DNA from 2 places in the Vibrio aphrogenes genome. Region 2 is predicted to be linked to the other one. Evidence: predicted binding sites of a transcription regulator. Region 2 holds the regulator's gene; the other holds the start of a gene.
The links. The regulator MetJ, encoded in region 2, represses methionine synthesis genes. The targets are predictions, from matches to a motif close to TTAGACNTNTANANGTCTAA.
Positions count from the first base shown of each region.

Region 1: metK (methionine adenosyltransferase) is a predicted target of MetJ. The motif match lies at 2,482-2,501, and genes of this name have one in related genera.

Region 1 is NZ_AP018689.1:1,937,804-1,944,365, forward strand. Features, by position in the region: gene tkt (transketolase) at 148-2,142, opposite strand; gene metK (methionine adenosyltransferase) at 2,679-3,830, shown strand; gene VCA1004_RS08835 (DUF2189 domain-containing protein) at 4,102-4,878, shown strand; gene VCA1004_RS08840 (SprT family zinc-dependent metalloprotease) at 5,089-5,574, shown strand; gene rsmE (16S rRNA (uracil(1498)-N(3))-methyltransferase) at 5,653-6,384, shown strand; gene gshB (glutathione synthase) at 6,442-6,562, shown strand, end outside.
Region 2 is NZ_AP018689.1:202,608-209,169, reverse strand. Features, by position in the region: gene VCA1004_RS00985 (bifunctional aspartate kinase/homoserine dehydrogenase II) at 143-2,557, opposite strand; gene VCA1004_RS00980 (O-succinylhomoserine (thiol)-lyase) at 2,558-3,724, opposite strand; gene metJ (met regulon transcriptional regulator MetJ) at 4,040-4,357, shown strand; gene VCA1004_RS00970 (malic enzyme-like NAD(P)-binding protein) at 4,514-5,773, opposite strand; gene rpmE (50S ribosomal protein L31) at 5,933-6,151, opposite strand; gene priA (primosomal protein N') at 6,420-6,562, shown strand, end outside.

The sequences.
Region 1 (6,562 bases), 760 kb from region 2:
ACCAAAAGACAAACTATTTATTCAAGCAAAACGAATAAATAAACATTAAATTGATAAAAAACAAACTATGACTTTAAATTAAAATAAAAAAAAGCTGAGCACCTAAATGCTCAGCTTCAATCATTTTCCTGTATGACTAAGGGCGAATTAAGCCATCAATTCTCTTGATACAGAAAGCACATTGTCAACCGTAAAGCCAAATAGCTTGAAGAGTTCACCTGCTGGCGCTGATTCACCAAATGTTGTCATACCGATCACGCGACCATCTAGGCCAACGTACTTGTACCAGTAATCCGCAATACCCGCTTCAATTGCAACACGAGCTGTTACGTCTGATGGCAATACAGATTCACGGTAAGCCGCATCTTGTTTATCAAATGCATCGGTAGATGGCATAGAAACGACACGTACTTGTTTACCTTCCGCCGAAAGTTGCGCAGCTGCTTCAACGGCCAATTCAACTTCAGAACCAGTGGCAATCAAGATTAACTCAGGTTTACCGGCACAATCTTTCAGGATGTAAGCACCTTTCGCGATATTCGCTAGTTGCTCAGCCGTACGTTCTTGTTGTGCTAGGTTTTGACGAGAGAAGATTAACGCTGAAGGCGCATCTTTACGCTCAATCGCCAGTTTCCAAGCTACAGCAGATTCAACTTGGTCACATGGACGCCATGTGCTCATGTTTGGCGTCATACGTAGAGAGGCCATTTGCTCAACCGGTTGGTGAGTTGGACCATCTTCGCCTAGGCCGATTGAATCATGGGTGTAAACTTGGATATTTTGCACTTTCATCAATGCAGCCATACGCATTGCGTTACGCGCGTATTCCATGAACATTAGGAAAGTTGCGCCGTAAGGAATGAAACCGCCGTGTAGTGCGATACCATTGATGATAGCCGTCATACCAAATTCACGTACGCCGTAGTGGACGTAGTTGCCTGAAGCATCTTCAGCAGTCAAAGATTTAGAACCAGACCACATGGTTAAGTTCGATGGCGCTAAGTCTGCAGAACCGCCCATAAACTCAGGTAGGATTTGGCCAAATGCTTCTAGGGCATTTTGTGACGCTTTACGAGATGCGATGTTGGCTGGATTAGCTTGAAGATCAGCAATAATAGCGCTCGCTTTTTCTTCCCACTCTTTAGGTAAATCACCCGCCATACGACGTTTGAATTCAGCAGCAAGCTCTGGGTAAGCAGCTTCATAAGCGGCTAATTTTTCGTTCCAAGCGGCTTCTTTCGCTGCGCCTGCTTCTTTAGCATCCCACTGTGCATAAATGTCAGCCGGGATTTCAAATGGTCCGTGTTCCCAACCAAGTTGTGCTTTAGTTGCAACAATTTCATCAGCACCTAGTGGCGCACCGTGACAATCGTGAGTACCAGCTTTGTTTGGAGAACCAAACCCGATCACCGTCTTAGTACAAATCAACGTTGGACGAGGATCTGCTTTTGCAGCTTCGATCGCCGCTTCAATAGCGTCAGCGTCGTGACCGTCAACCGCAGGAATAACATGCCAGCCGTAAGCTTCAAAACGCTTAGGCGTATCATCAGCAAACCAACCTTCTACATGACCATCGATAGAAATACCGTTGTCATCCCAGAACGCGACTAATTTACCTAGGCCTAACACACCCGCTAAAGAAGCTGCTTCGTGTGAAATACCTTCCATTAAACAACCATCACCCAAGAAAACGTAGGTGAAGTGATCAACGATATCATGACCTTCGCGGTTAAATTGTGCCGCGAGTGCTTTTTCAGCTAATGCCATACCAACCGCATTGGTGATACCTTGGCCTAAAGGACCCGTCGTCGTTTCAACGCCAGGTGCGTAACCGTATTCAGGGTGGCCTGGAGTTTTAGAGTGCAGTTGGCGGAAGTTTTTCAGTTCAGAAAGAGGAAGGTTGTAACCAGAAAGGTGAAGTAAAGAGTAAATCAACATTGAGCCGTGGCCATTGGATAGCACGAAACGGTCTCTATCAAACCACTCTGGGTTTTGTGGGTTATGATTTAAATGACCACGCCAAAGCACTTCAGCGATATCGGCCATGCCCATTGGGGCACCTGGGTGACCGGAATTAGCTTGTTGAACACCATCCATGCTCAGTGCACGGATTGCATTTGCTAGATCTTTACGAGACGTCATGTCTGCTCCTGGATTTGCATAAGCGATTTATTAAGGTTGGAAAAGCAAGCTTAGAGAGTGAGCCCGCCTTAATGCTGCTCGGTATTGTCGCAAAGCCCCCGCATGACTGCAAATATTAACGGAGTCAAAAATGCCTTTTTTTCGCTCTTTTCCGGGCTTTTTTATCAAGGTCACATAAATTGTCAGCCACACCAACATTTATGAGAGCGCAATCGAATGCCTAAGCGCAAGCTCTACCTGCTAATTGGAGTCCTCAGCGTCAGTTTATGCTCTTCTTGGTTATCATTTGTTCCTCTTTATTTGCAAAAAAGTCTTGTAATTCGACTAATCAAAACTAAAATAGACGTCTAGATGTAGAAACACCTACAAACAGAGTGTTTTAATACTTAACTATTTTTAATAAGACGCGTTAAGCCAATCCGTAGTTTCTCTCTCCACTCGATGATGAGAAATGACAGGCTAACGCGTCTTTTCTAACTCAATCACCCTCAGTAACCCTCCAGTGAACGTGGTGATTTAAAGTGGAGCATTTGCGAATGTCTAAACATTTATTTACATCAGAATCTGTATCTGAAGGTCACCCGGATAAAATTGCTGACCAAATTTCTGATGCCGTATTAGATGCAATTTTAGAGCAAGATCCTAAAGCACGTGTCGCGTGTGAAACTTACGTAAAAACCGGCATGGTAATGGTTGGCGGTGAAGTAACCACTTCTGCATGGGTTGATATCGAAGAGATCACTCGTGAAACCGTTCGTGAAATTGGTTATGTCCATTCAGATATGGGCTTTGATGCTAACTCTTGTGCAGTATTAAATACCATCGGTAAACAATCACCAGACATCAACCAAGGTGTAGATAAAGCTGACCCTAAAGATCAAGGCGCAGGCGACCAAGGTATTATGTTCGGTTACGCATGTAACGAAACCGATGTATTAATGCCAGCACCAATCACTTACTCTCACCTACTGGTACAAAAACAAGCAGAAGTACGTAAGAATGGCAAACTGGATTTCTTACGCCCTGATGCTAAATCTCAAGTTACCTTCCAATACGATCAAGGTAAAATTGTAGGTATCGATGCGGTTGTGCTTTCTACGCAACACTGTGATTCCATCTCAACGCCCGATCTACGTGAAGCGGTAATGGAAGAAATCATCAACCCAGTACTGCCTTCAGAATGGTTATCTAAAGAAACCAAGTTCTTCATTAACCCAACTGGTCGTTTTGTTATCGGTGGTCCAATGGGTGACTGTGGTTTGACTGGTCGTAAGATCATCGTCGATACCTACGGCGGCGCAGCTCGTCACGGTGGTGGTGCTTTCTCTGGTAAAGATCCATCAAAAGTAGACCGTAGTGCAGCTTATGCGGCTCGTTACGTGGCGAAAAATATCGTGGCAGCTGGTCTTGCTGACCGTTGTGAAATTCAACTTTCTTACGCTATCGGCGTGGCAGATCCAACTTCAATCATGGTGGAAACATTTGGTACTGAAAAAGTGCCTTCTGACATCATCGTAGAAGCGGTACGTCAACACTTTGACCTTCGCCCATACGGCCTACAAGAAATGTTGAATCTACTACAACCTATCTATAAGAAAACGGCTGCTTACGGTCACTTTGGACGTGAAGAATTCCCTTGGGAAGCAACCGACAAAGCCGAAGCAATCCGCGCGTTTGCTGGATTATAATATTTACGCTAACTAAACGCTGAATGATTAAGCCCTGACCCTTGCTGTCGGGGCTTTTTTTATTGTATTAACCCCTAAATAACTTCCGCTTGCCCCCACCGCCCTACAAAATATTTTTACATCATTATTTGTAATTACAGCTAACTCGACCAATAGTTATAAACAAGCCAATAGCTATAAACAAACCAGTAGTTATAAACAAAAAAGTAAAGACGGTAACCCACAGACTTTATTCTTACATTCTTTATTCTTACAGTGTTAAGGAGGATTTATGCCTCGCACAGCAAAACCAACCGATTTTAAAACCCCAGACCACGAGTATGCGCGCACCATTCCTTGTGAAAGCCTTCCTTTGACCGCACCGTTACAATGGATAAAACTCGGCCTAAGCGATATTTTCAAAGCTCCTGTGATCAGTTTCTTTTACGGGGTTTGCTTTGCCATTGCCGCCGCCGCTATCGAATGGCTCGTTTATCTACAAGGTTCCCATTTGGTGATTTTTCCAAGCTTGATAGTCTATATGCTGATTGGTCCTTTTCTCGCCCTCGGTTTATACGATGCCAGTTGGCAAATAGAAAAGCAGCATCAACCCAAACTCTTTCATTCAATGAAAGCCATTAAGCGTAATGGCGTCTCTCAATGGGGCTTTGCGATTCTGCTTTGTGTTGCCATGATATTTTGGATGCGAGTCGCTTCTTTATTGCATGCTTTATACCCTGAAATGCAAGGAGCCTCTTTAACTGCATTTTTACCTTTCTTGGTAAGTGGCTCCGTGGTTGGGTTAATTTTCTCTGCCCTGATTTTTTCTATCTCTGCATTTTCCATTCCTTTAATGATGGAAAGACGGGTAGATATGATGACCGCTGTATTTACGAGCTTTAATGCAGTGAAAAAAAATGTAGCGCCGATGGTGCTGTGGGCCGTGCTGATTGCGTTAGGGATTGCCTTTGGCTTTCTTACCGCAGGTATTGGCATGATCTTAACAATGCCTATTTTAGGGTTTGCCACTTGGCATGGCTATCGTCAAACCATTCGTCGTAAGCATTAGCCTAACAGATTGACTCATAAATATTGCCCCATAAATATTGGCGCTTAAATATGAGTTCATAAACATTAAGTCGTCTTATCGACTCTTGTTTGCCCTTGATTGGTCAGCAAAGATGGTGTCATGAAGCAATCTCGATTAGACTTGTACTCTGGTTTATAGTTTAAGCCAAGGTTCAGGTTTAATTCGAGATTGATTGTGGCGACAACAACGATTCCCCCTCACATACAACACAATATTCAACGCAGCTTAATCACACACTTAACCAAAGCACAGCAGGCTCTGGGGTGTTCATTTTCGATGCCTGAAATCTTATATAATGTGCGTGGTAAGGTGGCAGGTAAAGCTTATTTACGACAATGGCAAATACGTTTAAATCCAACGTTATTACTGGAAAACGAGCAAGCATTTGTTCAAGAAGTTGTCCCTCATGAATTGGCCCACTTAGTGGTGTATCATCAATTTGGAAGGGTGAAACCTCACGGTAAGGAATGGCAATATGTCATGGGCCACATCTTCAATTTAACGCCGACAACACGGCACAATTTTGATATTTCATCAGTACAAGGACAAACTTTCCCTTATTGGTGCCAGTGTCGCGAACATCAGCTATCCATTCGCAGACACAATAAAGTGTTACGCCGCCAAACCCAGTATCATTGCACGATCTGTGGCACACCACTAACACCTCAACAATAAGTTAATCCATTTGCCCTTGTTTTTTACTATAAAAACATCCATGTTAAGAAAAGCGCTTGAGCTTACACAGGTCACTACATGAGAATCCCTAGAATTTATCACCCTCAACCCCTTGTTGGATTGGGAGAAGTTAACCTATCTGAAGATGCCGCCGGTCACGTTGGCCGTGTCCTACGCATGACCACAGGGCAAGAAGTTCTGTTATTTGATGGTTCAGGAGCAGAATTTCCCGCCATCATTTCTTCCGTATCGAAAAAAAACGTTACCGTAGCACTTCAAGAACGAGTTGAACGTAGTATTGAATCTTCTTTAGATCTCCATTTAGGGCAAGTTATTTCCCGTGGCGATAAAATGGAATTTACCATTCAAAAAGCCGTAGAACTCGGCGTTAATACCATCACTCCATTAATTTCAGAACGTTGTGGCGTCAAGCTCAATGCCGAACGCTTTGAAAAGAAACTGCAACAATGGCAAAAAATTGCGATTGCCGCTTGTGAACAATGTGGCCGTAATATTGTTCCTACCATTCGCCCTTTAATGCAGCTTGAGCAATGGTGCGCAGAAGACTACGATGGCCTAAAACTGAACTTGCACCCAAGAGCAAAATACTCAATCAACACCTTACCTGCCCCTGTCACTAAAGTCCGCTTATTGATCGGCCCTGAAGGTGGGTTGTCAGATGAAGAAATTCAAATGACCGAACAATATCAATTTGAAGAAACCTTATTAGGTCCTCGTGTACTACGCACAGAAACCGCAGGTTTAGCGGCAATAACCGCCTTACAAGTTCGTTTCGGCGATCTCGGCTAATAGGCAACTTTCATACCAAATACTGGTATTCATGCATTCGCCAACTATGGAGTATCAATGATGAAAATTGGCATCGTAATGGACCCGATTTCTACCATTAACATCAAAAAAGATTCAAGCTTCGCCATGCTATTAGAAGCGCAGCGTCGTGGCTGGGAGATCCATTACATGGAAATGT
Region 2 (6,562 bases):
TCTACAGAATGTATTGAATAGGATCTAATGTCAATCTTATAAACATGAATTTTCTTCATGATAATGTTGAGTTGCTCTCAAATACAACAATGCCACTCAGTTACCACAGAAGGGTAAGCAGAGTGGCATCAATTGATTGGCGTTATATCAAGTTAGAGAGGCGATTTAAATCCGATTGTAAGGCACCGGCGGTGACAGCTCGCCCTGCCCCCGGCCCCTTAATCACTAATGGATTATCTTTGTACCATTTACTTTCGATAGCAAAAACATTATCACACGGTAATAAGTTCGCTAACGCATGTTCAGGTGACAAGGCCTCAACGCCAACCGTGGCTTTGCCGTCACGAGATAATCGTGCGATATAGCGCAACACTTTATCTTGCTTCTGTGCTTTAGCTAAACGCTCTGACAATAGCTCATTGAGTACTTTGCCTTTATCAAAAAAATCATCGATCGATAAATCTTTTAATTCTTCTGGCACTAACGTTTCTACCTTGACGTTTTCCGGCTCTATTTCTAATCCCGATTCTCGCGCCACGATCACTAATTTACGCATCACATCAGAACCATCCAAATCCGAACGAGGATCCGGTTCGGTTAACCCTTGCTGCCACGCTAGATCGACCAGCTCAAGAAAAGGAATGCTGCCATCAAATTGTTGGAATAGCCAAGATAGAGTACCTGAGAAAATACCAGAAACAGCCGTGATTTGATCGCCACTATTACGTAAGTCACGAATCGCGTAGTTGACTGGCAACCCAGCCCCAACTGTGGCGTTATACAACCAATGACGGCCAGTTTTTTCAAAGGCATTCATGATGCGTAGATAATCTTGAGTGGAGGCTGAGCCAGCCACTTTATTGGCACAGATTAAATGCATCCCTAGCTCTGCAATCTGTTCATATTGGCCTGCTAACTCTTCACTGGCCGTCACATCCATAACCACCACTTCATGGTAATCACTTTGATGCGCTAGTGTCTGTAACCAAGTTTTGCCATCATTTGCTACGGCTTCATCGCTAAAACGAGTCAATGCTTGAGTCGGATCGATGCCTTTTAAATCCAGCCAATAAGTTTGACTATCGACCACCGCCACTAAATCAAAACTCATGCCGCGACGCTTTTCCAGTTCTGATTTTTGCTCGGCAAAGAGTTCCAACCAACTAGAGCCGATATTACCTTTACCACACAAAGCAATGGCGATACGTTTTTGTGCTTGGAATAATTGGCTATGAATGCCGACCACCAGCTTAGCGACATCGGTTTTGCGTAAAATCGCTACCAAGCTTAAGCCGGATTCAGATTCGCACATAAATTCAACTGGGGCATTTTTAAGCTGCTGATAAAATCCATAACAATGATTAGGATTATTAGAAACGCCTGCGCCAACTGCCGCGACCATGGAGTAGCCTTCCAGCAATTTGATTTCAGCGCCAACGGCTGTGTCTTGCAGATAACTTAACGCTCCTGCGGCAATTTCTGCCGTATAGGCCAACGACACACTGCCTTGGTCTGGCTGAGATAAGGTTGCCAAGGGCTGCAATTGAGCTCGAGTTAAGGTGCGCAATAATTCAGATTCTAGGCGCTCAAAATCATGTCCTGAACCAAAATTAACTTGGACGAGTAAGACTTCATCAAGTGAAGTAATGATTTTCGCACCACGCCCAGAAGCTAATACGCGCTCGATGCGTGTCGAGCCAGACTCAGGTTGATAACTACAACGTAAGCTTAAATCCATGGCACTTTGTGCAACCGGCTGCAATGTACGGCTATGCAACACTGGGGCGGCTAATCGTGCCAATTCACTGGCTTCATCTAAGCGTAATAATGGCAATAAGCAAGCATCACTGACTTTACGTGGATCGGCGCTGTACACTCCGGCCACATCACTCCAAATAGTGACGCGTTTTGCTTCCGCTAGTGCACCAATCACAGTGGCCGAATAATCGGAACCATTACGCCCAAGTAAGACCGTTTCGCCCACTTCATTACGCGCCATAAAACCCGTAATCACTAGGCGACGCTTACTACCATGTTGCGCCAAAATTTCTTTTAATAATGGTAAAGAACGGCCGCGGTCGACTTCAGGCTGTGCGCCTCGCTCTGCACGTAAAAAATCACGAGAATCCAGTTGTGCCGCTTCCATATCTAAATGGCATAATAACGCCGCTAATAAACGAGATGACCAGACTTCACCATGACCTAAAATACTCGCACGCATAACGTCATTGATCGGACCATGAATATCACTTAATGCGGTAAATTCTGCGACCAATAAGTCCAACAAAGGCTGAGCTTTTTCTTCTGGTAATAGTTCTTCCACCAAGCCAATTTGAAACTGGCGTAATTGCTGTAAAACTTCATGTGCAATACGACCATCTTTTTCTAACGCACTGATCCAATCGATCAAACGGTTAGTAGTACTGCCTGCCGCAGAGACGACGATAATATCGGCTGGAGATGAATATTCTTTTAAAATGTTGGCGACTCGTTTGTAGCACTCTGGGTTGGCCAAACTACTACCACCAAATTTGTGTAACTGACGAGCAGATGTCATTTACGCTACCTCTTGTGCTTTTTTGAAAGCTTGCTCTAAATCAGCGATTAAATCCTGACTGTCCTCTAATCCAACAGAAACACGCAATAATAGCGGCGAAATCCCCGCTTCTGCTTGTGCTTCATCTGACATAGCTCGATGAGTCATTGATGCAGGGTGACACATTAAGCTTTCTACTCCACCTAACGACTCCGCTAGAGAAAATAGTTGTAACTGACCCACGAAGGTCTTGAGTTGTTCCATGCTGCCATTGATTTCAAAACTGAGCATGGAGCCGAAACCACTTTGCTGAGCTTTGGCGATATCATGCCCAGGATGCTGCGGTAAACTCGGATGGTAAATCGTCCCTACTAAAGGCTGTTGTTGAAGATAAGCCAGTAAAGTTTGGGCGCTTTCTTCATGAACACGCATCCGGGCTGGCAAGGTTCTCAGGCCACGAAGCGTCATATAACTATCAAACGGTGTGCCCGTTGCCCCAATGCAATTTCCCCACCAGGCTAATGTTTCAGCATGCTCGGCTTCTTTTGCAATGATGACGCCACCAATCACATCGGAATGACCATTAATGTACTTGGTGGTCGAATGCACCACAAAGTCTGCCCCTAAGGTTAACGGTTTTTGGTACACCGGTGTCAAGAAGGTGTTATCTACGGCCACTAATGCGCCCACTTGCTTGGCTTTTGCGCAAGCTTGTGCGATATCCACCACTCGCACTAAAGGATTGGAAGGGGTTTCTAATAAGATTAACTTCGGCTTGTTAGCGAGCGCCGCATCAAATTCCGCTTGATTGGATTGATCAACAAACTGAACCTTAAAATCTCCTTTTTGGGCCCGAGTATTAAACAAGCGGTAAGTCCCACCATAACAATCATGGGGAGCGATGATTAAGTCATCGGGGCCGATAAAGGCCGAAACCCATAAGTTCAAAGCGGAAGTGCCACAATTAGTAATAACCGCACCAGCGCCTTGTTCTAATTCAGACAGAGCTTGTTCTAGCAAACCACGATTGGGGTTACCAGAGCGAGTATAATCATATTGAGGCACTTCACCAAAAGCAGGAAAGCCATAATTGGTCGAAAGGTAAATTGGCGGAACGACGGCATGAAATTGGCTATCAGATTCAATTCCGGTTCGAACAGCGACAGTCGCGGGCTTTCTTGAACTCATTGGTGTATTCCTTACGTTACGTGCTCAATCAATGTATATAGACACTATACTTAAATACTATTAAAGCGCTATTTTTGCCTAGGGAATTTCTTAAAATAATCATATCAATCAAGGCATAAGTCATCACTGACGATGAAGATGTCTACGATCATTTGACTCTACAGGCTCACAGTGTCTAAAGAGAGGTTAACTTTATCGCTGCCAAAGCAGGACGTCAAGACTTCTAGCCATCTAAGTGTCTTTACTTTTGGCGGTAAATGCACCTAAAATTACCCACAGCCACAAATTTTAAATAATCAATAACGAAGGTGTGTGATGGCAGATTGGAATGGTGAATACATTAGCCCGTATGCAGAGCATGGAAAAAAAAGTGAACAAGTCAAAAAAATCACTGTTTCAATTCCCTTAAAAGTACTGAAGATTTTGACCGATGAACGCACTCGCCGTCAGGTCAATAACTTACGCCACGCAACCAACAGTGAGTTGCTATGTGAAGCCTTCTTGCATGCTTATACCGGCCAACCTTTACCAACAGATGAAGATCTACGTAAAGACCGCCCTGATGATATCCCAACGGAAGTAAAACGTTTAATGACGGAAATGGGGATTGAATTCGAAAATTTTGATGATTAAAAACGTGTCTCGCATATTCGTGGCTCGTTTCTCGAATATTCTTTCTCGTTTTAATTCACCACTATAAATTTTTAGTTACTCATAATAAAAAGCCAGAACGAATCAACGTTCTGGCTTTTGCTTTTTCGAATAACGAGAAACGAAATTCGAGCTCCGTTATCGCTTATACTCTTCCGGCAACTCAATACGTGCTACGCCAGATTCAACCGCGGCACGAGCCACAGCACCCGCAACTTCAGAGAGCAAACGTGGGTCCATTGGTTTTGGAATGATGTAATCTGGGCCAAATTCTAGATGATCGACGCCAGCTGCTTTTAATACTTCCGCCGGAACCTCTTGTTTTGCTAGTTGACGAATCGCTTCAACTGCAGCCAGCTTCATTTCATCATTAATTTCACTGGCACGCACATCCAATGCTCCACGGAAAATGAATGGGAAACAAATCACATTGTTCACTTGGTTTGGATAATCGCTGCGCCCTGTTCCCATGATCAAGTCATTACGCACTTTGGTCGCGATTTCAGGTTTGATTTCAGGATCAGGGTTAGAGCAAGCAAAAACAACCGGCTTATCCGCCATCAAGGCAAGCGCTTCAGCTGGTAATAGATTTGGACCTGACACACCTAAGAATAAATCAGCACCTTCAATCACATCTTCTAAGGTACGCATATCCGTATTATTGGCAAATAATTGTTTGTATTCGTTCAAGTCATCACGACGAGTATGAATCACGCCTTTACGATCGAGCATATAAATCTTTTCACGTAAGGCGCCGCATTTGATCAAGAGCTCCATACAAGCGACCGCAGCCGCCCCAGCACCTAAGCAAACAATTTTACATTCTGATAGTTTTTTACCTTGTAACTCAATGGCATTTAACATACCTGCTGCCGTTACGATAGCGGTACCATGCTGGTCATCATGGAAAACTGGTATGTCACAACGTTCAATCAACTGACGTTCAATTTCAAAACAATCAGGAGCTTTAATATCTTCTAGATTAATACCGCCAAAAGTGTCGGCAATATTGGCAACCGTATCAATAAATTCATCAATGGTGCGATGTTTTACTTGAATATCAATTGAATCAAGATTGGCAAAACGCTTGAACAATAGCGCTTTACCTTCCATTACAGGCTTAGAGGCTAAGGGGCCTAAATTACCTAAACCTAAAATCGCCGTACCATTTGAGATCACTGCAACGGTATTGCCTTTCGCAGTGTACTTATAAGCATTATCAGGATTCAGGGCAATTTCACGAACCGGTTCTGCTACCCCTGGGCTATAAGCGAGGGCGAGGTCTTCTGCGGTATCGGCAGGCTTTGTTAAAGCAATAGCGATTTTGCCGGCGGTAGGTTGAGCGTGGTAGTTAAGTGCTCTTTGACGAAAGTCATCTTGCTGCTGATCATCTGACATTATGCTGTAGTCCTAAAATGTATACGGAGGGATAAGTGTCAATCTTAATGGATCAAATTAAAACTTGGTAGTTAATGTCGCGCATTTTAGATAAGAAAAAAGGGACGCCTAAGCATCCCTTTCCAATTCGGTCTCACACTAAAGTGTTTTAGTGATCGATTATTTTTTGCTGCTAAGTGCACCAAAACGTTTGTTGAAGCGATCAACACGGCCGCCTGTATCTACGATACGTTGCTTACCAGTGTAGAATGGGTGACATTTGTCACATACGTCTAGGTGGATTGACTCTTTGTCTAGAGTTGTGTTGAACTCAAAAGTGTTACCACAAGAGCAGTTAGCGCTAACAGCTTTGTATTCTGGGTGGATACCAGTTTTCATAGGACAAACCTTTTATTGGTCCGTATCGCTATCTGAATCATCCCCTTGTAAGAGTTACCTACAAGAGCGGTCAGACACCATACGTAGTTACTAAAAAATGATGTAGATATATACATCGTTAGAGGCGCAGTATAATAGAGAATACTCTGGTTTCGATCAACTCATTTGCTCTCTTTTTCTACAATATTTCAGTTTTATATCAATATGGGCTGTTTTATCATACCCTTCCATTGGTTTTATCACGGCAAACAGGACCCACTCTTCGCTTATGCAGCCCAATATTGCTCAAGTTGCCTTACCGGTTCCTTTAGATAAGTGCTTCGATTATCTCATCCCTAATTACCTTTTTCCGGTTATTGGCGGCCGTGTCTCTGTCCCTTTTGGGCGGCAAACTCTGGTTGGGATTGTCAT